2 regions of the Acidovorax sp. BLS4 genome follow, and region 1 is predicted to be linked to the other one. Evidence: predicted binding sites of a transcription regulator. Region 1 holds the regulator's gene; the other holds the start of a gene.
The links. The regulator HrcA, encoded in region 1, represses chaperone genes, less so after heat shock. The targets are predictions, from matches to a motif close to TTAGCACTCNNNNNNNNNGAGTGCTAA.
Positions count from the first base shown of each region.

Region 2: R1Z03_RS16115 (co-chaperone GroES) is a predicted target of HrcA. The motif match lies at 2,269-2,295, and genes of this name have one in related genera.

Region 1 is NZ_CP136797.1:581,716-587,209, reverse strand. It holds gene R1Z03_RS02790 (bifunctional (p)ppGpp synthetase/guanosine-3',5'-bis(diphosphate) 3'-pyrophosphohydrolase) at 1-1,644, shown strand, start outside; gene greB (transcription elongation factor GreB) at 1,662-2,219, opposite strand; tRNA gene R1Z03_RS02780 (tRNA-Arg) at 2,299-2,375, opposite strand; tRNA gene R1Z03_RS02775 (tRNA-Ile) at 2,609-2,685, opposite strand; gene hrcA (heat-inducible transcriptional repressor HrcA) at 2,705-3,709, opposite strand; gene R1Z03_RS02765 (NAD kinase) at 3,738-4,634, shown strand; gene recN (DNA repair protein RecN) at 4,635-5,494, shown strand, end outside.
Region 2 is NZ_CP136797.1:3,471,125-3,476,618, forward strand. It holds gene R1Z03_RS16100 (nucleotide sugar dehydrogenase) at 1-55, opposite strand, end outside; gene R1Z03_RS16105 (mannose-1-phosphate guanylyltransferase/mannose-6-phosphate isomerase) at 175-1,659, opposite strand; gene R1Z03_RS16110 (DUF2304 domain-containing protein) at 1,656-2,027, opposite strand; gene R1Z03_RS16115 (co-chaperone GroES) at 2,391-2,681, shown strand; gene groL (chaperonin GroEL) at 2,734-4,386, shown strand; gene R1Z03_RS16125 (TonB-dependent siderophore receptor) at 4,515-5,494, opposite strand, start outside.

The sequences.
Region 1 (5,494 bases):
TACCGGGAGCTGCAGGATCTGTCATTCCGGCATCTCCACCCCTGGCGCTACGCGACCCTGTCCAAGGCAGTGAATAAATCACGCAACCGGCGGCGCGATATCGTGCAGCGGGTTCAAACCGAGGTCGACACCGCGTTTTCGAAGCTGGGCATGAAAGCCCGCCTCGCAGGCCGCGAGAAAACACTCTATGCCATCTACCAGAAGATGGACACCAAGCACCTGAGCTTTGCCCAGGTCACGGACATCTACGGCTTTCGGGTGATCGTGCCGACCGTGGTCGATTGCTACACGGCACTGGGCGTGCTGCATCAGATGTACAAGCCTGTTCCTGGGCGGTTCAAGGACCACATCGCCATCGCCAAGCTCAACGGCTACCAATCGCTGCACACCACCTTGGTCGGACCTTCCGGAGTCAACATCGAATTCCAGATGCGCACCGAGGAAATGCACGTGGTGGCGGAAGCCGGCGTGGCCGCCCATTGGCTGTACAAAGCACAGGACGCCGACGGATCGGCCGCGGAGCGCCTTGGCACCAAGTGGCTCCAGTCACTGCTCGACATTCAGAACGAAACGCGGGATGCCGCGGAGTTCTGGGACCATGTGAAGGTCGACCTGTTCCCCGATGCGGTCTATGTCTTCACCCCCAAGAGCCAGATCATGGCACTGCCACGGGGCGCCACGGTGGTCGATTTCGCCTATGCCATCCACAGCAATGTGGGTGACCGCACCACGGCCGCCAAGATCAACAACGAGCAGGTCCCCTTGCGGACCGAGCTCAAGAACGGCGATGTGGTGGAGATCATCACAGCGCCGGTGTCCACACCCAATCCCGCCTGGCTGGGCTTCGTGCGCACGGGTCGCGCACGCTCGAAGATTCGCCACTACCTCAAAACGCTGGCCCATACTGAATCAGCGGGACTGGGAGAGAAGCTGCTGACCCAGGCCCTGAGGGCCGAAGGGCTGGAACGCCTGCCGACCGAGTCGGAGAACCAGGCACTGTGGGACAAGCTGCTCCGCTTCACAGGCAATCGAACACGCAATGAACTCATGACCGACATCGGTCTGGGCAAACGCATCGCGGGCATCGTGGCGAAACGACTCATGGTGCTGATGACGGAGCATGGACACCGACCCGATGCCCTGTTGCTGACCCGTGAAAGGTATTCATCCCACGAAACCCTGTCGCAAGGTGGCGTGACTTTGGACGGCAGCGAGAACGCATCCGTTCAATACGCGAATTGCTGCCGCCCGGTACCGGGAGACCCCATCGTCGGCTACCTGGGGCGCGGTGAAGGGCTGGTGGTTCATAACGCCCAATGCAGCGTGGCGAAAAAGCTTCAGCACAAGGACAGCGAGCGCTTTATCGCGGTGGACTGGGCCGATGAGCCCACGCGCATGTTCGAAACCGGCATCGTTGTGACCGTGGCCAACGGCAAGGGCGTCTTGGCACGCATCGCCGCCGAACTGGCGAGCTCCGAAGCGGACATCGTTCACGTCGACATGGACGATGAAGCCGCCATGGACACGACCGATTTGCGTTTTGTCATCGCTGCACGAGACCAGTCACACGTCGAGGCCTCCTTGCGCAATTTGCGCCGAACGCCCGCAGTGCTTCGCGCCTTCCGCGTGCTGCCCCAGGGGTGAGGCAGGCACCTTGCTCCCTATGCCACCGGTTGGGGATAGCGGACGTCCAAAACCTCCAGCGTCCGCGTGCCACCTGGCGTGGCCAACTGAACCTGATCCCCTTCGCGGGCCTTCAGTAAGGCCCGAGCCACCGGCGACACCCAACTGACTTGCGCCAGGCCCGTCTCGACTTCGTCGATTCCCAGGATCGTGATGGTGCGCTCGACGCCTTCATCGTCCGCATAGTGGACCGTGGCACCAAAGAACACCTGATCACTTCCGGCGTGGATGGCGGGATCGACCACCTCGGCAATTTCGAGTCGTTTGGTCAGGAACCGAATCCTGCGATCAATTTCGCGCAGGCGTTTCTTGCCGTACAGGTAGTCCCCGTTCTCCGAACGGTCCCCATTGCTTGCAGCCCAATGAACCACTTCAACGATCTTGGGCCGCTCGTTGTCGATGAGATCCAGTAGTTCATCGCGCAGCCTGGCGTAACCGGAAGGGGTGATGTAGTTCTTGCTACCCGCAGGAAGGGGTGCAGGGGAAAAATCTTCGTCATCGGACTGATCCGATTCTTTGGTGAATGCCTTGCTCATGGGTGCATTTTGATGCAGAGAGCATTCGAATCCCCAACGGAAAAAGCCCTAGAACATCACTGTTCTAGGGCTTACCGTTTGGTGCGGCTGGCAGGAATCGAACCCACGACCCCTTGGTTCGTAGCCAAGTACTCTATCCAGCTGAGCTACAGCCGCTAAGCTTTGAATTATAGCATGTTTTCAACGCCATCATTCATTTCTTGTTTTGATTTTTACACGAACTCTGTGACGAACTTCGCAATCAAGCAAGACTTAAATTCTAACCCATCTTTTGATAGCTGCTTGGCTTCGTTTGCAGAAAACGCAGACATCTCAACTCTCATGTCCACGCAATGCGCCTGAACAGGCACGCGAGGAATGGCCATGAACAGCAATCAAGCCCGTTGAACTGGTAGGGCGTGAGGGACTTGAACCCGCGACCAAAGGATTATGAGTCCTCTGCTCTAACCAACTGAGCTAACGCCCCCCGCGCCAATTGTATGTGCTTACTTGCGGTAACTCAGCGCGTTGGAAACCAGCTTGGACGTGATGTCCACGATCTGGATCATCCTGTCGTACGGCATTCGGGTGGGCCCGATGACCCCCAGTGTGCCTACGACTTGCCCGTCTATTTCATATGGAGAGGTGACTACCGAAAGCTCCTCAAAAGGGACGATCTGGCTCTCTCCCCCAATGAAGATGCGTACGCCATCTGCACGGTTGGAAACATCGAGCAAACGCAGGATCTGCGTCTTCTGTTCGAACAGGTCGAAAGCACGCCGCAGGTTGCCCATGTCGTTGGAAAAATCACTCACTGCCAGCAGGTTGCGCTCGCCAGAAATCACCACATTGTCCTGAGACTCCGCCATCGCTTCGGACCCGACGTTGACAGCCGCCTGCATCAGCGAGCCGATTTCCTCCCGCAGCTGATCCACCTCCGTCTTCAAGCGCTCGCGCACCCGCTCCATGTCCATTCCGGAATAGTGGCTGTTCAGGAAATTGGCCGCCTCCACGAGATGCGATTGTGAGTAGTCCACATCGGTGAAGATCACGCGGTTCTGCACGTCTCCTTCAGGAGAGACGATGATGACCAGAAGCCGCTTTTCGGACAATCTCAAGAATTCGATGTGCCTAAACACCGAGGCACGTCGGGGCGCCATGACAACGCCCACGAACTGGGACAGGCTGGACAACAAATGCGCCGCGTTGGCAATCACCTTTTGCGGCTGCTCTGCAGCCAGTTGCGGCGAATACAGCTGTTCGCGCTGCACTGTCAACATGGTGTCAACGAACAGGCGATACCCTTTGGCCGTCGGAATTCGGCCGGCAGACGTGTGCGGGCTTGCGATCAGTCCGATCTCTTCGAGATCGGCCATCACGTTACGGATGGTGGCGGGAGAGAGGTCGAGACCGGACGCGCGCGACAGCGTACGCGAACCCACGGGTTGGCCATCGGCTATGTAGCGCTCTACGAGCGCCTTCAGCAACAACTTGGCACGATCATCAAGCATTGAATCATTTTAATGATCTAATTTCCCAATGAAGCTCAGGTTCACACGGGTCGCACTCTTCGGCAAGTACCAGCCGCTCACTTCCAGCGTTATTTCTGACAGTTCGCGCAATGCCGTACAAGAGGTTGCCCAGTTCCTCAGAAATGAAGGCTGTGAACCCATTCTGGAACAGGAAACGGCGAACAACACCGGCATTTCTGACTATCCTGCGATGCCGGTGGAACAGATCGGCAAGGAGTGCGATCTGGGGATGGTGATCGGGGGAGACGGCACGATGCTGGGCATCGGTAGGCAATTGGCCCCCTACAAAATTCCGCTGATCGGCATCAATCAGGGACGTCTGGGCTTCATCACCGATATCCCTTTGGGTGAGCACGCTTCAGCACTGAGGCCGATGCTCCATGGCGAGTACGAAGAAGACGCCAGGCCCCTCATGCATGCCTGCGTGATGCGTCAGGACGAATGCGTATTTGAAGCACTGGCACTCAACGACGTCGTAGTCAATCGTGGCTCCACTTCCGGCATGGTCGAATTGCGGGTGGAAGTGGGTGGGCATTTCGTCTCGAACCAAAGGGCAGACGGGCTGATCATCGCTTCGCCCACTGGATCTACTGCCTATGCGCTCTCCGCGGGAGGCCCAATGCTGCACCCTGCGATTCCTGGTTGGGTGATGGTCCCCATCGCACCCCATACGCTGTCCAATCGACCCATCGTGCTGCCGGATTCGACCGACATTGCGGTGGAAGTCGTAGGGGGCCGGGACGTCAGCGCCAATTTCGACATGCAGTCGCTGGCATCGCTCCAGCATGGCGATCGGATTGTGGTTCGGCGGTCGGAGCACTGCGTGCGCTTCTTGCACCCTCGAGGCTGGAACTACTTTGCTACGTTGCGCAAAAAATTGCGCTGGAATGAAGGGGGCTCATAGATGGCGCTCAAACGGATCGCATTGCGCGATTTCGTCATCGTGGATGTCCTGGACCTGGATCTTCACAAAGGATTTACGGTGCTGACCGGAGAAACGGGTGCAGGCAAATCCATCCTGATCGATGCCTTGCAAATGCTGCTGGGCGGCCGCGCCGATGCCGGAGTGATTCGCGAGGGAACCGAGCGTACGGACATCTGCGCTGAATTCGATTGCCCATCCAGTTTGTCTGCATGGCTTGATGAAGCAGGCATACCGCAGGAGGAAAGCCTGCTGCTTCGCCGAACCATCGATCGGCAAGGAAAAAGCCGTGCGTGGATGAACGGCATTCCAGCAACCGCTACCCAAATGCGGACCGTGGGGGCGCATCTCCTCGATATCCATGGCCAGCACGCATGGCAGAGCTTGACGCGCCAGGATGCCGTTCGCAGCCTGTTGGATGCCTATGGCGGCATCAGCACTGCGGCGCTGGAGCCGCTTTGGACTCGCTGGCGTGACGACCGCAAAGCGGTAGCGCAAGCAGAAGCGGCCAGACATACCCTGCAACAGGAGCGGGAACGACTGCAGTGGCAGATCAGTGAAGTCGAAAAGCTGGGTCCGGCATCCAGCGAGTGGGAAGAACTCAACACCCAGCACAGCCGCCTTTCCCACGCCCAAGCCTTGCTGGACAGCGCGCAAACGGCCCTGTCCGCGCTGGAGGATGAAGAGTCCGGTGCACAGACTCAGTTGAGCCGCGCCTGCCATCTGCTGCAGGAGCAGCAAACCCTCGATCCCGAATTCAAGGCGATGGGAGAGGTGCTTCAGTCGTGCATGGACCAAGCGGCCGATGTGGCTCACTCCTTGCAAAGCTATCTCCGGCACAC
Region 2 (5,494 bases), 2.5 Mb from region 1:
GCAGGCCCACGTAGCCGAGCCCGATCACGGCAATCCTTGCTTGTTCTAGATTCATGTTTTTATGTTGGAAGAATGGGGAGGGTCAAGTGCAGGTGCCGCACTGCTCGCACGCCGGGAAATGCGTGCGCGCGGGCCTGGCAATCGTCACGCCGGTCGCGAAGGCAATCCAATCCATCATGAAACGCCTTCGGCACCGGTAGAGCGCCCGTAGATGTCGTCGAACCGGACGATATCGTCCTCACCCAGATAGTCGCCCGATTGAACCTCGATGATTTCGAGAGGCGTCTTGCCCGGATTGGCCAGCCGATGGCGGCGGCCCACCGGAATGAACGTGGACTCGTTCTGTGCCAGCAGATAGGTGTCGTCGCCATTGGTGATTTCAGCGGTCCCCCGCACCACCACCCAATGCTCAGCGCGGTGGTAGTGCATCTGCATGCTCAGGCGCGCGCCCGGGTTCACCACGATGCGCTTGACCTGGAAGCGTTCGCCGCTGTCGACAGCGTCGTACCAGCCCCATGGCCGGTGCACCTTCCGGTGGTGGTGGGCCAGCGCATGCCCTGCCTGCTTCAGCCGGGCCACGATTTGCTTGACGTCCTGGGTACGGCGCTTGTCGGCCACGAGGACCGCATCGGGTGTTTCGACGACCACGATGTGGTCGAGCCCCACGCCGGCCACGAGCCGGTGGGTGGACATCAACAGGGTGTCCTGGCTGTCTTCCAGCAGGGCATCGCCCACGGTGGCGTTGCCTTGGCCGTCGCGCGGCAGCACGCCCCACAGGGCATCCCAGGCGCCCAGGTCGGACCAGCCCGCCTGCAGCGCGACCGCGAACGTGGGGATGCCGATCTCCGGCATCAGCGGCAACCGTTCCATCACGGCATAGTCGATGGAATCCGAAGGGCAGGCCTGGAAGGCGGCCGCGTCAGGCCGGATGAAGTCGAGATCACGCTGCGCCCCCGCCATCGCGGCCTCGCAGGCCTGGAGGATGTCGGGGCGGCAAGCACGCAGAGCGGCCAACCACTGGCTGGCGCGCACCATGAAAAGGCCGCTGTTCCAGAAATAATCACCCGCATCGAGATAGCGCTGCGCGGTCGCGGCATCGGGCTTCTCGGCAAAGCTGGCAATGCGGTGGATGCCCGCACCCTCCGGGCCCGCCGCATGGCACTGGATGTAGCCGTAGCCGGTTTCCGGCCGGTCCGGCACGACGCCGAACGTCACCAGTCCGCCCGACAGGGCCATGGAATGGGCCCGCCGGACCGCGGCGTGAAACGCGGGCAAATCCTTCACCACGTGATCGGCCGGCATGGCCAGCATGATCGGATCATCGCCTCCAGCGCATGCCTGCAAGGCGGCCAGCGTCAGTGCGGGCGCGGTGTTGCGCCCCTCGGGCTCCAGGAGTACGCGTGCCGTCCGGATGCCGACTGCCAGCAACTGGCTGGCCGCGATGAACCGGTGCTCGGTGTTGCAGACCAGGATGGGATCGGGCGCGACGTCGATCTCCGGCGCCCACCCCTGCAGCCTCAGTGCCGTGTCCTGGAGCATGGTGCGGGAACCGGCCAACGCCAGAAACTGCTTGGGATAGGCCTCCCGCGACAGGGGCCACAAACGCGTGCCCGACCCGCCGCACAGGATGACCGGCAACAACGGCTGCGCCAAGGTCATGGCTGCGATCCATCGCCCATCACGCGCGCGCGCAGGCTTTCATTGTCGGCCTGCAACAGGGCCAGCCGCTGGTTCAACCGGCGGACATCCCTCTCGATGCGGGTGTTCACCATGTCGGTGTGCAACGACTTCACCAGCAGCACCATGCTGGCCAGCAGCAGCAGCAGCGCAGGGGGATAGCTGATGCCCAGCAGCTTGGCCAGACGATCGATCAGTCCCGGCCAGGCCCCCAGCAAGGCAGCGGCCCCCGCCACCACCACCCAGAACAGGCCGTGCATCAGATACAGGTGATCCCTGCGGATCAGGTAAAGGATCAGCACCGCCAGGCCGATGCCCATCAGCGCGGTGGTTGCTTGCAAAGACGCCATTGGACTCCCGAATCTATGGATCTGACCCGCATCGGGCGTTTGATTGAGAGCACCGCCGGGAACAGCGCCCATCCCTGCTTGGGGACCAAGCGGACTGCGGGCGCCGAATCACCTCCGGCCTCAAGGAGGTCGGTATTGTAGGTGCACGCCTCATCCATCCCTCAGCCGCCGTCCTTCCTGTGGGCGCGCCGCACTCCCACTGCCAGTCCCCCTCTTGAAATGCGAAAGAATGCCCGTATCATTAGCACTCGACGCGACCGAGTGCTAGCAACGCTGGCGCCAAGCCGCTGAAGTCAGAAAGCGCCCGCACCCTGCGGGCGTGTTGTTGATGTCGCAATCCTTTTTTGAACCAGGAGAGATGCAATGAACCTTCGCCCCCTGCACGATCGCGTGATCGTCAAGCGCATTGAAAGCGAAACCACGACCGCTTCCGGCATCGTGATCCCCGACAACGCCGCTGAAAAGCCCGATCAAGGTGAAGTGCTGGCCGTCGGTCCCGGCAAGAAGAACGACAAGGGCGAGCTGATCGCCTTGAACGTGAAGGTCGGCGACCGCGTTCTGTTCGGCAAGTACTCTGGCCAGACCGTCAAGGTCAACGGCGACGAGTTGCTGGTGATGAAGGAAGACGACCTGTTCGCAGTCGTCGAGAAGTAAGCCTTTCGGCCCTTTTCCCGAACATCCTGTTTACTGAATCCGGAGAAATCAAATGGCAGCAAAAGACGTAGTTTTCGGCGGCGAAGCCCGCGCCCGCATGGTCGAAGGCGTGAACATCCTGGCCAATGCGGTCAAGGTCACCCTGGGCCCCAAGGGTCGCAACGTGGTGCTGGAGCGCTCGTTCGGCGCCCCCACCGTGACCAAGGACGGTGTGTCCGTGGCCAAGGAAATCGAACTCAAGGACAAGCTGCAGAACATGGGCGCCCAGCTCGTGAAGGAAGTGGCTTCCAAGACGTCCGACAACGCCGGTGACGGCACCACGACCGCCACCGTGCTGGCACAGGCCATCGTGCGCGAAGGCTTCAAGTACGTGGCCGCGGGCATCAACCCCATGGACCTCAAGCGCGGCATCGACAAGGCCGTGACGGCCCTGGTGGAAGAGCTGAAGAAGGCTTCCAAGGCCACCACGACCTCCAAGGAAATCGCCCAGGTGGGTTCGATCTCCGCCAACTCCGACGAAACCATCGGCAAGCTGATCGCTGACGCCATGGACAAGGTCGGCAAGGAAGGCGTGATCACCGTGGAAGACGGCAAGTCCCTCGAGTCCGAACTGGACGTCGTGGAAGGCATGCAGTTCGATCGCGGCTACCTGTCGCCCTACTTCATCAACAACCCCGAAAAGCAATCCGCGATTCTGGACAACCCCTTCGTGCTGCTGTTCGACAAGAAGATCAGCAACATCCGTGACCTGCTGCCCACGCTGGAGCAAGTCGCCAAGGCCGGCCGTCCGCTGCTGATCATTGCCGAAGAAGTCGAAGGCGAAGCCCTGGCAACGCTGGTGGTCAACACGATCCGCGGCATCCTGAAGGTCGTGGCAGTGAAGGCCCCTGGCTTCGGCGACCGCCGCAAGGCCATGCTGGAAGACATCGCCATCCTGACGGGCGGCAAGGTCATCGCCGAAGAAGTGGGCCTGACGCTCGAGAAGGTCACCCTGGCCGACCTGGGCCAAGCCAAGCGCATCGAAGTGGGCAAGGAAAACACGATCATCATCGACGGCGCCGGCGCCGCTGAAGACATCGAAGCCCGCGTCAAGCAAGTGCGCGTGCAGATCGAGGAAGCCACGTCCGACTACGACCGCGAAAAGCTGCAAGAGCGCGTGGCCAAGCTGGCTGGCGGTGTGGCCGTGATCAAGGTCGGCGCTGCCACCGAAGTCGAAATGAAGGAAAAGAAGGCCCGCGTGGAAGACGCCCTGCACGCCACGCGCGCAGCGGTGGAAGAAGGCGTCGTGGCTGGTGGCGGCGTGGCGCTGCTGCGCGCCAAGCAAGCCGTGGGCAACTCGATCAAGGGCGACAACGCCGATCAGGATGCCGGTATCAAGCTGGTGCTGAAGGCCATCGAAGCCCCCCTGCGCGAAATCGTGAACAACGCCGGCGGCGAAGCCTCGGTCGTGGTGAACGCCGTGCTGGCCGGCAAGGGCAACTACGGTTTCAATGCCGCCAACGACACGTATGGCGACATGCTGGAACTGGGCATTCTGGACCCCACGAAGGTCACCCGCACGGCCCTGCAGAACGCCGCTTCCGTGGCCTCCCTGCTGCTGACGACGGAATGCATGATCGCTGAAGCCCCCAAGGACGACGCACCGGCCGGCGGCGGCATGCCCGACATGGGCGGCATGGGTGGCATGGGCGGCATGGGCATGTAATTGCCGGCCGCACCGGACGGGATGCACTCCCGCCCGGCTGCTCCATCAAAAAACCCCGCAGGCTGCAAGGCCTGCGGGGTTTTTCTTTGGCGGGGCCGTGGGTGCGGCCCGCAGGATCGAGGGGCTGCTCAGAAACGGTAGGTCGCGCTCAGCACCACGTTGCGCCGGGGCGCCCACCAGCAATCGCCGCGCGACAGGCAGGTGCTCATGTACTGCTTGTCGGCCACGTTGTTGATGTTGAGCGCGTAGCGCCATGCCTGGCTGTCATAGGCCAGCAACGCATCTCCGACGAGCGACGATGGAACGCGCGGGCCGGAACCATCGCGGAACGCGGAGAGGTACCGCACCCCGGCCCCGGCCGAAAAGCCGCGAATCCCCGCGACGGAAAATCGATACAGCCCCCACACGGCCGCCTGGTTGCGGGGCAGGCCTTCCAGGGTCGGATCCACATCGGTGTAGTTGTAGTGGGCGATCAGATCGAACGCGGTGGTCACGCGGGTCTTCAGTTCCAGCTCCAGCCCCTTGTTGCGGGTCTGTCCGACCTGCAGCGTGTTCATCGGATTGGTCGGATCGGTGACCTTCTGGTTCTTTTCCTTCAGGTCGTACACCGAGGCGGTGAACGAGGTCGCGCCGCCTTCGGGCAGGTACTTCACCCCCACTTCGATCTGCTCGCCTTGCAGCGGCTTGAAGCGGGCCCCCGAGGTGTTGGTGCCGCTTACCGGGCTGAACGACTCCGCATAGCTGATGTACGGCGTCCAGCCGCCGGCCAGTTGATACATCACGCCCAGGCGCTTGGTGGTGTCGCTGGTGCGGTCATCGGCCGAGCCGGCCAGGGCATTCGCCACGCGGTCATGGCGCAGGCCGGCGATGAAGATCCATCGGTCCCACTTCATCTGGTCCTGCACATAAATGCCGGTCTGGCGCTGCACGTTCCGGGGCTGCGCGGTGAGCGGCCGGTCGGTCCGCCCGCTGTACACCGGCGCGAACGCGTCGATGGGCGAATCGTAGGCATCGCCGGATTCCGCCTTGTCCTCCGACTGGCGATTCCAGTCGAGGCCCAGCAGCAACTGGTGCTGCACGGCGCCCGTGGTGAGCCGGCCCAGCAGGT